2 regions of the Streptomyces sp. NPDC002785 genome follow, and region 2 is predicted to be linked to the other one. Evidence: riboswitches for the same ligand, from Rfam matches in the RefSeq annotation. Region 2 holds a riboswitch; the other holds the start of a gene.
What was found. A riboswitch is a leader RNA that binds a small molecule or an ion and turns the genes downstream of it on or off. The one in region 2 is predicted to bind cobalamin.
Positions count from the first base shown of each region.

Region 1: linked by a shared signal. The riboswitch ahead of ABTZ94_RS08030 (cobalamin biosynthesis protein) and the one ahead of ABTZ94_RS14565 (ribonucleoside-diphosphate reductase subunit alpha) in region 2 are both predicted to bind cobalamin.

Region 1 covers NZ_JBEOVN010000019.1:36,755-43,638, reverse strand. The annotation lists gene ABTZ94_RS08050 (alpha/beta hydrolase) at 1-625, opposite strand, end outside; gene ABTZ94_RS08045 (class II aldolase/adducin family protein) at 751-1,410, opposite strand; gene ABTZ94_RS08040 (inorganic phosphate transporter) at 1,740-3,008, shown strand; gene ABTZ94_RS08035 (hypothetical protein) at 3,044-3,274, shown strand; cobalamin riboswitch at 3,445-3,575, shown strand; gene ABTZ94_RS08030 (cobalamin biosynthesis protein) at 3,720-4,733, shown strand; gene ABTZ94_RS08025 (cobyric acid synthase) at 4,730-6,289, shown strand; gene cobN (cobaltochelatase subunit CobN) at 6,298-6,884, shown strand, end outside.
Region 2 covers NZ_JBEOVN010000048.1:15,490-22,373, forward strand. The annotation lists gene ABTZ94_RS14545 (sugar ABC transporter substrate-binding protein) at 1-838, opposite strand, end outside; gene ABTZ94_RS14550 (GntR family transcriptional regulator) at 1,118-1,882, shown strand; gene ABTZ94_RS14555 (DUF3311 domain-containing protein) at 2,150-2,404, shown strand; gene mctP (monocarboxylate uptake permease MctP) at 2,401-4,038, shown strand; cobalamin riboswitch at 4,204-4,331, shown strand; gene ABTZ94_RS14565 (ribonucleoside-diphosphate reductase subunit alpha) at 4,470-6,881, shown strand; gene ABTZ94_RS14570 (ribonucleotide-diphosphate reductase subunit beta) at 6,881-6,884, shown strand, end outside.

The sequences.
Region 1 (6,884 bases), on a different contig from region 2:
ATTCGCCGAGGTGGGTGAGGCCGTCCGGAGAACGCGGCGCTCCGGCATCGCCGCGGTAGGCCAGGTCGAGCACGGGCAGGCGCAGATCGTGCAGGAACTCCATGACGTTCATGGGGTGTTCCCAGGTGGTGCCGAGGCCGTGCACGGTGATCACCCAGGTGTCACGGGCGCCGGGCAGGAACCAGGCGGGCAGGGTGCCGAGTTCGCCGGGGATCTCGACTTCCCTGTGCTCGAGGCCGAGGGCCGAGGAGGGGTCGCCGCTGTGCAGCTGTGGGGTGATCCGGACCTTGGCGCCGGTTTCCAGGCTGCCGCGGTTGACGCGTTCCAGTCTGCGGACGACGGTGTCGGGGGCGTGGTGGGCGTGTTCCATCACCGGGCCGACGACGGCGTGGACGTCGTCTGCCACCAGTCCGTATGTACCGGGCCGCAGGGCGGCGAAGGAGCGGGTCAGGGTGACCTGCCCGGCCGCCGTGGCGTGCACGGTGATCCCGCGGTCGGTGGGGAGTGGTCGTCCGGACGGCGCTCCGAGGGCGGCGTCGCTGGCGTACCGGCCGGCCGCGACCGCTGCCGCACCGACGCCGAGGATCGTGGTGACGGCTGCTGCCGTGACTGTTGCCGGGCGCACTGCTCCAGTGTCGTGGGGTCCGCCACACCCGGCCAGCCGACGGGGGCCGTCCGGTGTGCCCCGGCGGGGGCGGGACGGGCAGATGGGACGGGACAGCCGGACAGCGGGGACAGGCAGGGGTCGGGTCAACCCGGTTGTCCGTATCCCTTCAGTGCCTCCTGTACGTCGCGCAGCTGGGCCGGGGAGAGCAGGTTCGGGGTGTGTCCGGGGACGGAGCTCGCGGCGAGCCAGAGCCGGCAGAGCCATTCCAGCTGGGCGGTCCTGTCGTACGCCTCGTCCAGGGTCGCTCCGTAGGTCACGGTTCCGTGGTTCTGGAGCAGGCAGCCCGTACGGCCCCTCAGGGCGGCGAGCATGTTCTCGGCCAGCTCCTCGGTCCCGTAGCGGGCATAGGCCGCGACCCGGACGGGGCCCCCGAGCATGGCGGCGGCGTAGTGGACCGAAGGGACCTCGGGAACCAGGGTGGAGACGGCCGTGGCGTGCACCGCGTGGGTGTGCACGACGGCGGCAGCGTCGCTGTTCCGGTAGACCGCGAGATGGAGCGGGAGTTCGCTGGTCGGGGCCAGTTCGCCGAGAACGCGGTTGCCTTCCAGATCGACGCCGACGGCGTCCTCGGGGCGAAGCCGGTCGTACGGCACTCCGCTCGGCGTGACCAGGACCGTCCCGCCGACCCGTGCCGACACATTTCCCGAGGTCCCGACGACGAGGCCGTCCGCCGCCGTCCTGCGGGCGGTGGCGACGACACCGCCCCACGCACGTTCGATCGCGTCCCGCTGCTGATCGCTCATACGGAGATCCTGCCAGCCCGGGTGGCGAACAGACATGCGATCGGCCGGATAAGACCGGCCGGCGAATGGGGGGTAGAAGAAGGAGTGGGGCCGGGTGCGTGTGGCGGAGCCATGGTGATTGACGACACGCGGCAGAGGTGCGTGCCCAGCCCCGCGACACCGCCCCCACCCGAATCGGCCATGCGCCCGGCCCACACCGCCCCACGAAGGGCAAACGGAACGGCCCGACTCCGGTTGGAGTCACCACAGCGCCCCGCTCAGTTCACCTTCCGTTCATCCAGGTTGCCTACGGTCCACATGCCAATGACGTCGAACGATTGCCTGGGTAAATGGAACACATCACGCTGCTGCTCGCGATTGTGATCGTGACAGCTCTAGTGTTCGATTTCACGAACGGTTTCCACGACACCGCCAACGCGATGGCGACCACCATCTCGACCGGCGCACTCAAACCGAAGACAGCGGTGGCCATGTCCGCCGTTCTCAACCTCGTCGGCGCGTTCCTGTCGGTGGAGGTCGCCAAGACGATCTCCGGCGGGATCATCAACGAGAACGGGCTGCGGACAGAAGTCATCTTCGCGGCACTCGTCGGCGCCATCCTGTGGAATCTGCTGACCTGGCTGGTCGGACTGCCGTCCAGCTCCTCGCACGCCCTGTTCGGCGGCCTGATCGGCGCCGCCGTGATGTCGGCCGGCTGGTCGTCGGTCAACGGCGGCACCGTCGTCACCAAGGTGCTGCTCCCCGCGGTCGCCGCCCCGATCGTCGCCGGTCTGGCCGCGCTGCTGGCCACCAGGCTGACGTACCGGATCGGCGGGAAGATCCGCAACGACGCACAGGAGAAGGCCACCGCCAAGGGCTACCGCGCCGGTCAGATCGCCTCGGCCGGACTGGTCTCCCTCGCCCACGGCACCAACGACGCGCAGAAGACCATGGGCATCATCACCCTGGCCCTGGTCACCGGTGGCGTCCTGCACCCCGGCTCCAACCCGCCGGTCTGGGTCATCGTCTGTGCCGGTACGGCCATCGCACTCGGCACCTACCTGGGCGGCTGGCGCATCATCCGCACCATGGGCAGCGGCCTCACCGACCTCAAGCCGCCGCAGGGCTTCGCCGCCCAGACCAGTGCGGCCACGGTCATCCTGGCCTCCTCGCACCTCGGCTTCTCCCTCTCCACCACCCAGTCCTGCTCCGGCGCTGTGATGGGCGCGGGCCTCGGCCGCCAGGGCGGCGTGGTCCGCTGGTCCACCGCCACCCGGATGTTCGTCGCCTGGGGACTGACCCTGCCGGCCGCGGGCCTGGTGGGCGCGGGCGCGGAACTCCTCACCAAGCAGGGCACCTGGGGTGTCGTTGTCGTCGCGGCGCTGCTGGTCGTGGGCTCCGGGGCGATCTGGCTGGTGTCGCGCCGCAAGCCGGTCGGCCACAGCGATGTCGCGCCGACGCCCGAGCCCGCAGGCGTCGTCACCACGGCCATCGCCGCCGTCAGCCCGCCGCTCACCGCGGCCCAGGCAGCGGCCCAGGCAGCGGCCCAGGAACTCAAGACCACCATTCCGGCCCCGGCCGGAACCACCCAGGAGCCGGCGCGACCCGCCACCGTCTAGGTCAGCCGCCTAGGCCGGCCGTCTAAGGATTCAGCATGAAAATCGACTGGGCAGCCCTCGGCTCCGTCTTCGGCGTCTCCCTCGTCGTCACCGTCGCGCTGGTGGGTCTCTTCACCCTGGGCATCGTCGGTCTCTCCAAGCAGCCCGAACCGGCGGCGCAGGGCGGCTCCGGCGGCTCGCTGCTGCTGGCCCGCGCCGGTGCGTACGTCTGTTTCGCGCTGTGCGCTGCGGCGGTCGCGTACGGGATCTATCTGATCGTCGCCTGAGCCCTCCTCCGCGCACTCCCGCAACGGGCCGGACACCTCGCGTGTCCGGCCCGTTGTGGCGTGCCCGGCCCGATGTGGGGCTCAGCACACTGCCCCGTCGCAGGTCAACGGCAGGTTGACGGGCGTTCGCGGAGCGTGGTGGACTGCCGGAGCCAATTACGGCGACAGCAGAGGAAGCCGGTGCGAATCCGGCGCGGTCCCGCCACTGTCACCGGGGAGCAGTCCCCCACACCGGAAGTCACGGCACGCGCGAGCGGGTTGGAAGGCCGGGGGAACTGCGGATCCGGGAGCCAGGAGACTCTCGTCGCCGGTCACGTCGAACCAGGGCGCGGACCCTGAGTGAGGACATATCGCCATGCCTGGCTGCCGTGCGTCCATTGCTGTGGCGCTCTCGACGAGAGCCGCCTGTACGAAGATCCTTCGAGGCGTAACGGCCGGTTGAGCCGTGCGTGCCGACCGCGTTTTCGCGTACGGCGCCACGGCCGGTCTGATCGGCGATCTGCTGCTCGGTGACCCCCGCAGGGGACATCCGGTCGCCGCCTTCGGGCGGGCCGCAGCAGGCGTCGAGCGCCGTCTCTGGCGCGACCACCGAGGGTGGGGCGCGCTGCACACGCTCGTCTGCGCCGGAGGCGCCGCGGGTGGTGCCGCGCTGATCACCCGTGCCGTACGCAGCCACCCCGCCGTCTCCGTCGCACTGACCGCGGCCACCACCTGGTCCGTCGTCGGCGGTACGTCCCTGGGGCGTGAGGCCCGGACCATCGGCGCCGCCCTGGCAGCCGGAGACATCGATTCGGCCCGCGAGCGGCTGCCGCATCTGTGCGGGCGCGACCCGCAGTCCCTCGACGGACCGCAGATCGCCCGCGCCGTGGTGGAGTCCGTGGCCGAGAACACCTCGGACGCCGTGGTCGGCGCCCTGGTGTGGGGCGCGCTGGCCGGCGTGCCCGGGCTCGTCGCCTTCCGGGCCGCGAACACCCTCGACGCCATGGTCGGCCACAAGTCGCCCCGCCACCGGCGCTACGGCTGGGCCTCGGCCCGCCTCGACGACCTCGCGGGCTGGCCGGGTGCCCGGCTCACAGCCCTGCTCGCCGTGGCCGCCGGGGGGCGGCCACTTGGAGCGGTACGGGCGTGGCGGGCCGACGCGGCCAAGCACCCGAGCCCCAACGCGGGCCCGGTGGAGGCCTCGTTCGCGGGTGCGCTCGGCGTACGGCTCGGCGGGACCCTCGCGTACGGCGGCCGGGTCGAACACCGCCCCGTCCTCAACGGGGAGACGGGCCGGGCGGTGGAGACCGAGGACATCGAACGCGCGGTACGGCTCTCGCGCCGGGTGAGTGCGCTGGCTCTCGGCATGTGTGTGGCGGGACGCCTGGGTGCGGGCCTCGTCGCACGACGGATCGCAGGACGTCGGTCCGCAGGACTGCAGGTCGCAGGAGATCGGATCGCAGGACGGAGAAGCACATGAGCGGCGGGCTGCTGGTCGCCGGAACCACCTCGGACGCGGGCAAGAGCGTCGTCACGGCAGGCATCTGCCGCTGGCTCGTGCGCCGGGGCGTGAAGGTGGCGCCCTTCAAGGCGCAGAACATGTCGCTGAACTCGTTCGTCACCCGCGAGGGCGCCGAGATCGGGCGCGCCCAGGCCATGCAGGCCCAGGCCGCCCGGGTGGAGCCGACCGCGCTGATGAACCCGGTCCTGCTCAAACCCGGCAGCGACCGCTCCAGCCAGGTCGTCCTGATGGGCAGACCGGTGGGCGAGATGAGCGCGCGCGGCTACCACGGAGGCAGGCAGGAGGCGCTTCTCGGCACGGTCGTGGACTGCCTGGAGCGGCTTCGGGACACGTATGACGCAGTGATCTGCGAGGGGGCGGGCAGTCCGGCCGAGATCAATCTGCGGCGCACGGACATCGTGAACATGGGCATCGCACGGGCGGCACGCTTCCCGGTGGTGGTCGTCGGCGACATCGACCGCGGTGGCGTCTTCGCCTCGTTCTTCGGTACGACGGCACTGCTCGACGCCGAGGACCAGTCGCTGATCGCCGGCTACCTCGTCAACAAGTTCCGCGGCGATGTGTCGCTGCTGGAGCCGGGTCTGGAGATGCTGCGCGGGATCACCGGGCGGCAGACGTACGGGGTGCTCCCCTTCGCCCACGGCCTCGGGATCGACGAGGAGGACGGTCTGAGGCCCGCTTTCAAGAACAGCACAGCGCTGCGCGGAGCCGTGCGCGAATCGGTCCTCGCGCCACCGCACGGCGACGACGTGATGCGCGTCGCGGTGTGCGCCGTACCCCTGATGTCGAACTTCACCGATATGGACGCACTGGCCGCCGAACCGGGCGTCGTCGTCCGCTTCGTGGACCGCGCCGAGGAACTGGCCGACGCCGACCTCGTCATCGTGCCGGGCACCCGCGGCACCGTGAAGGCACTGGCCTGGATGCGCGAGCGCGGCCTCGCCGACGCCCTGGTACGGCGCGCCGCCGAGGGCCGGCCGGTCCTCGGCATCTGTGGCGGCTTCCAGATCCTCGGCGAACACATCGAGGACGAGGTCGAGTCGAGGGCCGGGCACGTCGACGGCCTCGGCCTGCTGCCCGTACGCATCCGCTTCGACCACGAGAAGACCCTCGCCCGCCCCGTCGGCGAGGCGCTCGGCGCCGCTGTCGAGGGGTACGAGATCCATCACGGCGTCGCAGACGTACGCGGCGGGGAAGGGTTCATCTCCGACGGCCGAGGGCGCAGCCTGGACGGCTGCCGGGTCGGCGCCGTGTGGGGCACCCACTGGCACGGCTCGCTGGAGAGCGACGAATTCCGCCGCCGTTTCCTGGCCGAGGTCGCGCGGGCGGCCGGCCGGCGTTTCGTCCCCGCTCCCGACACCGACTTCGCCGCGCTGCGCGAGGAACAGCTCGACCGCCTCGGCGACCTCATCGAAGAACACGCGGACACCGACGCACTGCTGCGGCTCATCGAGTCGGGCGCACCGTCAGGACTTCCCTTCATCGCCCCCGGAGCACCTGGAGCACGCGCATGAACGCCCCTATGAGCACTGTGCTGTTGCTGTCGACCGCCGACACGGACCTCCTCGCCGCGCGCGCCTCCGGCGCGCCGTACCGGATCGGCAACCCCACCCGCGTCGACGCCCACGAGGAACTCCCCGCGCTGATCGAGGGCTCCTGCGTCGCCGTCGTCCGTCTCCTCGGCGGCAAGCGGGCCTGGGAGGACGGGCTGGCCGTCCTCAAGGCGTCCGGCATCCCGACCGTGCTGCTGGGCGGCGAGGCCGTGCCGGACGCGGAGCTGATGGCCGAGTCGTCCGTGCCCGCCGGTGTTGTCGCCGAGGCGCTGCGCTACCTCGTGGAGGGCGGCCCCGGAAACCTCGTCGAACTGGCCCGCTTCCTCTCCGACACCGTCCTGCTGACCGGCCACGGCTTCGCCGAGCCGCAGAAGATGCCCGAGTGGGGTCTGCACGGCAGCCGCGAGTTCGTCGAGGGCCGCCCGACCGTCGGCGTGCTCTTCTACAGGGCGCACCAGCTGTCCGGGAACAGCTCGTTCGTGGACGTACTCTGCGACGCCGTCGAGGCCCGTGGCGCCAACGCGCTGCCCGTGTACTGCGGTTCGCTGCGCGGCGC
Region 2 (6,884 bases):
CGTTGCCGTAGAGAAGCGCGGTCTTCTCATTGGCCATGACGTTGGCGTGGTCCGCCTCGTCCTTGGTCTTGTCCCCGTGGTTGTACTTCTTGACCAGGTCGACGAAGTCGGTGATGCCCTTCTGGGCCTCGGGGGTGGAGAGGGTGGACTTCCACTCCTTCTTGCCCTCGTCGTACTTGGCTATCCGGCCGCCCTCGGCAGCGACGTAGGACATCGCGGCGTACCAGTACCGACCCGGCAGGTACAGCGGCGAGAACGCCTTGTCCTTGCCGTACTTCTCGCCGACCTTGCCGAGCGCGGCGGTCAGCTCGTCCTGCGTGGCGGGGAGGGTGTCCTTGCCGGTACCGGCCTTGAACATGTCCTTGTTGTAGATCGCTACGCGGGCGCCGGCGTAGTAGGGCACGCAGTACTGCTTGCCCTCGAAGGCGCAGGTGTCCTTCAGACCCTTGATCCAGGTGTCCGAGTTCTCGTACTTCTTCGGGTCGATCTCGCCAAGAGCCCCGTTGAGGATGTACGTCATGGTCTCGGTGTTGCCGAGCTCGACGACGTCCGGGAACTTGTCACCGGCCAGAGCGGCGTCGAGCTTCTTGGCCTTGTCCGCCCACGTCTGGTACTGGACATTGACCTTGACGTTCGGGTACTTCGCCTTGAACTGGCTGTTGACATCCTTGACCAGCTCGGGCCAGGTGCTCTGCGCGTCCGACATCAGCCAGACGGTGAGCGTCTCCTTACGGTCCTTCGGGTCCTTGGACGAAGTCTTGTCGTCATCCGAACCGCACGCCGCGATCGAAACCAACATGCCCGCGACGCCGATCGCCGCGATGAGCTTGCGCTTCACGCCACCCTCCTCAGGGATGCTGCAACCCCTGCCCACCGCGAAGACCGTCGACGAGTACTGCTGGGGCTGGAACCTGGTCTTTAATGGTTTAGACCAGCACCGGGAGCTTGGCCTAGACCTTTTGGGGTGTCAAGGGTGTATAAGAAGTGCACTCGCGTCCGTTATAGGACCGACACCTGAGGGAGGGCGACGAGCCGTGACCGGACCGTGCCACCATGTGAGCCGCGACAGACGGAGGAGCCGGTGACGGCAGCAACGCAGCAGTCGGGAAGGCGGGCCATGGGCACCGACGGGGGCAGTACGGAGAACGAGACGGGCGCGGCCACGCGGACGGCGCGCGTCCCGAAGTACTACCGGCTGAAGCGACATCTCCTCGACATGACGGACACCATGCCGCCGGGCACCCCCGTGCCACCGGAGCGGACCCTGGCCGCCGAGTTCGACACCTCGCGCACGACGGTGCGTCAGGCGCTCCAGGAGCTGGTCGTCGAGGGCCGGCTGGAGCGCATCCAGGGCAAGGGCACCTTCGTCGCCAAGCCGAAGGTCTCACAGGCCCTGCAACTCACCTCGTACACCGAGGACATGCGCGCCCAAGGACTTGAACCGACGTCCCAGTTGCTGGACATCGGCTATGTCACGGCGGACGACACGCTCGCCGGGCTGCTCGACATCACGACCGGTGGGCGAGTACTGCGGATCGAGCGGCTGCGGCTGGCCAGCGGGGAACCGATGGCGATCGAGACCACGCACCTCTCGGCCAAACGCTTTCCGGCGCTGCGTCGTTCACTGGTGAAGTACGCCTCGCTCTACACCGCCCTTGCCGAGGTGTACGACGTCCGGCTGGCCGAGGCCGAGGAGACCATCGAGACCTCGCTCGCCACCCCGCGCGAGGCCGGACTGCTCGGTACGGATGTGGGCCTGCCGATGCTGATGCTGTCCCGGCACTCGCTCGACGGGCGGGGCGAGCCGGTGGAGTGGGTGCGCTCGGTCTACCGGGGCGACCGGTATAAGTTCGTGGCGCGGCTGAAGCGGCCGACGGACTGAGTCCGGGTGCACCGGCCGACCGATTCCGGCCACCGCACCCTACGCACAACCGTCGCGGCCCCCGTGGAATCCACCACTCCACGGGGGCCGTTCGCATGCCTTGGTACGGACCAAGTGTCGTACGTTTGGCAGCACTCCGAACATGGGCACCCGCTCGCGGGACCGTTGCCGGACCGCAATGCGGACAGGGGGTGACGGTGACCGGAAACCTCCCCTAGATTTCCTGCGCACTACACCAGGTGATCAGCGAGGGGACGGAGTCGCCGCATGCCAGCAGGCCCAGAAGGAAAACCACCCACCGTCACACCCGTGCGGGTGGTCATCGCCCTCTGCCTCATCGCGCCGTTCGTGGCGATGCTCTGGGTGAGTTCGTATGCGAAGGTGGACCCCACCTTCATCGGTATTCCGTTCTTCTACTGGTACCAGATGCTCTGGGTGCTGGTCTCCACCACACTCACGATGATCGCGTACAAGCTGTGGCAGCGTGACCAGCGCGCCCGCAAGGGGGGTGCGTCGGCATGAAGGACGGCGTGAACGGCGTCGCGCTCGGTGTCTTCATCTTCTTCTTCCTGGCCGTCACGGTCATGGGCTTCCTGGCGGCACGCTGGCGGAAGGCCGAGAACGATGCCAGCCTCGACGAATGGGGCCTGGGCGGGCGGTCGTTCGGCACCTGGGTCACCTGGTTCCTGCTCGGCGGCGACCTGTACACCGCGTACACCTTCGTCGCCGTTCCCGCGGCGATCTACGCGGCGGGCGCGGCAGGATTCTTCGCGGTGCCGTACACCATCCTCGTGTACCCACTGATCTTCACCTTCCTGCCGCGGCTGTGGTCGGTCTCGCACAAGCACGGGTACGTGACCACCTCGGACTTCGTCCGCGGGCGCTTCGGCTCGAAGGGGCTCTCGCTGGCGGTCGCCGTCACGGGCGTCCTCGCCACGATGCCGTACATCGCGCTCCAACTCGTCGGCATCCAGGCGGTGCTGGACGTGATGGGTGTCGGCGGTGGCGAGAACACCCACTGGTTCGTCAAGGATCTGCCGCTGCTGATCGCGTTCGCGGTGCTCGCCGCGTACACCTACTCGTCCGGTCTGCGGGCGCCCGCGCTGATCGCGTTCGTCAAGGACGGACTGATCTACCTGGTCATCGTGGTGGCGATCATCTACATCCCGATCAAGCTCGGCGGCTTCGACGACATCTTCGCCAAGGCGAGCGAGGCGTTCTCGCAGACCAACCCGGCAACCGGCAAGCCGCGCGGCGCGCTCGCGCCGGGTGAGGCGGGCCAATGGGGTTACGCCACACTCGCGTTGGGTTCCGCGCTGGCACTCTTCATGTACCCGCACTCGATCACGGCGACGCTCTCCAGTCGCAGCCGCAATGTGATCCGGCGCAACACCACGATCCTGCCGCTGTACTCGCTGATGCTGGGCCTGCTGGCGCTGCTCGGCTTCATGGCGATCGCCGCCGGAGTCAAGGTGGACAACGGACAGCTGGCGATCCCGCAGCTGTTCGAGAACATGTTCCCCGACTGGTTCGCCGGGGTGGCGTTCGCCGCGATCGGCATCGGCGCGCTGGTGCCTGCCGCAATCATGTCGATCGCTGCGGCGAACCTCTTCACCCGGAACATCTACAAGGACTTCCTGAAGCCCGACGCGACCCCGGCCCAGGAGACGAAGGTCTCCAAGCTGGTGTCGCTGCTGGTGAAGGTCGGTGCGCTCGTCTTCGTCCTCACCATGGACAAGACGGTCGCGATCAACTTCCAGCTGCTCGGCGGAATCTGGATCCTCCAGACGATGCCGGCCCTGGTCGGCGGCCTGTTCACCCGGTGGTTCCACCGCTGGGCGCTGCTCGCGGGCTGGGCGGTCGGCATGGTGTACGGGACGGTGGCCGCGTACGGGGTCGCCAGCCCGACCCAGGCGCACTTCGGCGGGTCGTCCAAGGAGATCCCGGGCATCGGTGAGATCGGTTACATCGGTCTGACCGCGTTCGTGCTGAACGTGGTGGTGACGGTGGCGCTCACCTTCGTCCTGAACGCGGCGAAGGCACCCGCAGGAATCGACGAGACCTCCCCGGCCGACTACACGGCCGACGCGGGCGACCCGGGCGTCCGGGCGGAGCTCCCGCCGGCCACGGCGGGGGCACCGGGCGGCGGCCACTGACGACCGCTCCCACGGCCGGATGGCGGCCCGTCGAGCCCTTCTCACTGGGGCACGGCGGGCCGTTCGTCTGCTCCAAGAGGAGATCGCACGGCTTGTCCCGTCACCCGGGCGCATATTGCGTGACACAACATGTGGGGGCTGCCTCACCGGGCGGCCCCCACATGTATGCTCATGCTCGCTGTCGCCGCAGGGGAATCCGGTGCGAATCCGGAACTGTCCCGCAACGGTGTGTTCGGTGTGCTTTTGCGCACCTTCAAGTAAGTCCGAGGACCTGCCGACAGCGCATCCGGCTCGACCGAACCGGATGCCAGACGTCCGGGCCTCGCGGATGGGCCGGTGGACGCCGTAATGAGTGCTGCCCGACGCGGGCCCGCCTCTGCCCGGCTGCCCCGTTCTCCGCCGGCCCCGAGCCGAGCGAGGGAGAGCAGCTCGTGACCATCGCGCCAGCCGATCCGGCTTCAGTCGCCGTGTCCGAAGCGGCCGAGTCCGAGGGAACCGCACACGACGGACCGGGGACCGCACTTCTGCGGACCCTGACCGACCTCACCGTCGATCTGCCCGACACCGACCCCGGTCGCGTCGCCGCCGCCGCGCTGCGCGGCCGCAGCGCCCGGGCGGACGAGGCGGAGTTGCGCTCGCTGGCCACGGAGTCCGCCGCAGGACTGATCTCCGAGGACCCCGCCTACTCCCGGCTCGCGGCCAGGCTGCTGACCCGCACCATCGCGGACGAGGCGGCCGGTCAGGGCGCGGTGTCCTTCTCCGCCTCGGTCGCCGTCGGACACCGCGAGGGCCTGATCGCGGACCGTACCGCCGAGTTCGTCGCGCTGCACGCGGCCGCACTCGACGCGCTGGTGGAGCGTTCGCTCGCCGACGGCGCCGACGACCGCTTCGGTTACTTCGGGCTGCGGACCCTGCACAGCCGGTATCTGCTGCGCCACCCGCACACCCGCCAGGTCATCGAGACGCCGCAGCACTTCATGCTGCGCGTCGCGGCCGGGCTCGCCGAGGACGATTCGAAGCGCGCCCTGGACGAAGTCGCGGCGCTGTACGGGCTGATGAGCCGCCTCGACTACCTGCCGTCCTCGCCGACGCTGTTCAACTCCGGCACCCGGCACCCGCAGATGTCCTCCTGCTATCTGCTGGACTCCCCGCTCGACGAGCTCGACTCGATCTACGACCGCTACCACCAGGTGGCGCGGCTGTCGAAGCACGCGGGCGGCATCGGTCTCTCGTACTCCCGTGTCCGCGCCCGCGGTTCGCTGATCCGTGGCACCAACGGGCACTCCAACGGCATCGTGCCGTTCCTGAAGACGCTCGACGCCTCGGTCGCCGCCGTGAACCAGGGTGGCCGTCGCAAGGGCGCCGCCGCCGTCTACCTGGAGACCTGGCACGCGGACATCGAGGAATTCCTGGAGCTGCGCGACAACACGGGTGAGGACCAGCGTCGTACGCACAACCTCAACCTGGCGCACTGGATCCCGGACGAGTTCATGCGCCGGGTCGACGCGGACGGCGACTGGTCGCTGTTCTCGCCCGCCGACGTGCCCGAACTGGTCGACCTGTGGGGCGACGAGTTCGACGCCGCGTACCGGGCCGCCGAGGCCAAGGGGCTGGCCCGCAAGTCGATTCCGGCCCGTGAGCTGTACGGCCGGATGATGCGTACCCTCGCGCAGACCGGCCAGGGCTGGATGACGTTCAAGGACGCCTCCAACCGCACCGCGAACCAGACCGCCGAGCCGGGCCGCGTCGTCCACTCGTCGAACCTGTGCACCGAGATCCTCGAAGTCACCGACGACGGCGAGACGGCCGTCTGCAACCTCGGTTCGGTCAACCTCGGGGCGTTCGTGGCCGATGGCGAGATCGACTGGGAGCGGCTGGACTCCACCGTCCGTACCGCCGTGACCTTCCTCGACCGGGTCGTCGACATCAACTTCTACCCGACCGAGCAGGCCGGCCGGTCCAATGCGAAGTGGCGCCCCGTCGGCCTGGGCGCCATGGGTCTGCAGGACGTCTTCTTCCAGCTGCGCCTGCCGTTCGACTCCCCCGAGGCCCGCGCGCTCTCCACGAAGATCTCCGAGCGGATCATGCTCGCGGCGTACGAGGCGTCCTGCACGCTCGCCGAACGGTCCGGCCCGCTGCCCGCGTGGTCCGAGACGCGTGCCGCACGCGGTGTGCTGCACCCCGACCACTACGACACCGAGCTGAACTGGCCGGAGCGCTGGGACGCGCTGCGCGCCCGGGTCGCGAAGACCGGGATGCGCAACTCGCTGCTGCTCGCCATCGCACCGACGGCGACGATCGCCTCGATCGCGGGTGTGTACGAGTGCATCGAGCCGCAGGTCTCCAATCTCTTCAAGCGCGAGACGCTCAGCGGTGAGTTCCTCCAGGTCAACGCGTATCTGGTGGAGGAGCTGAAGCAACTCGGCGTGTGGGACGCGCGGACCCGTGAGGCGCTGCGCGAGGCGAGCGGTTCCGTGCAGGGCTTCGCCTGGATCCCGGAGGATGTGCGAGCGCTGTACCGCACGGCGTGGGAGATCCCGCAGCGCGGTCTGATCGACATGGCGGCGGCCCGTACGCCGTTCCTCGACCAGAGCCAGTCGCTGAACCTGTTCCTGGAGACGCCGACGATCGGCAAGCTCTCCTCGATGTACGCGTACGCCTGGAAGCAGGGGCTGAAGACGACGTACTACCTGCGCTCGCGCCCGGCGACCCGGATCGCCCGTGCGGCCTCCGGCCGGGCCGCGGCCACCGCCCCCATCCCCGCACAGCAGGCTTCGACGCCCGACGCCGACGCGATCGCCTGCTCCCTGGAAAACCCCGAGTCCTGCGAGGCCTGCCAGTGATGA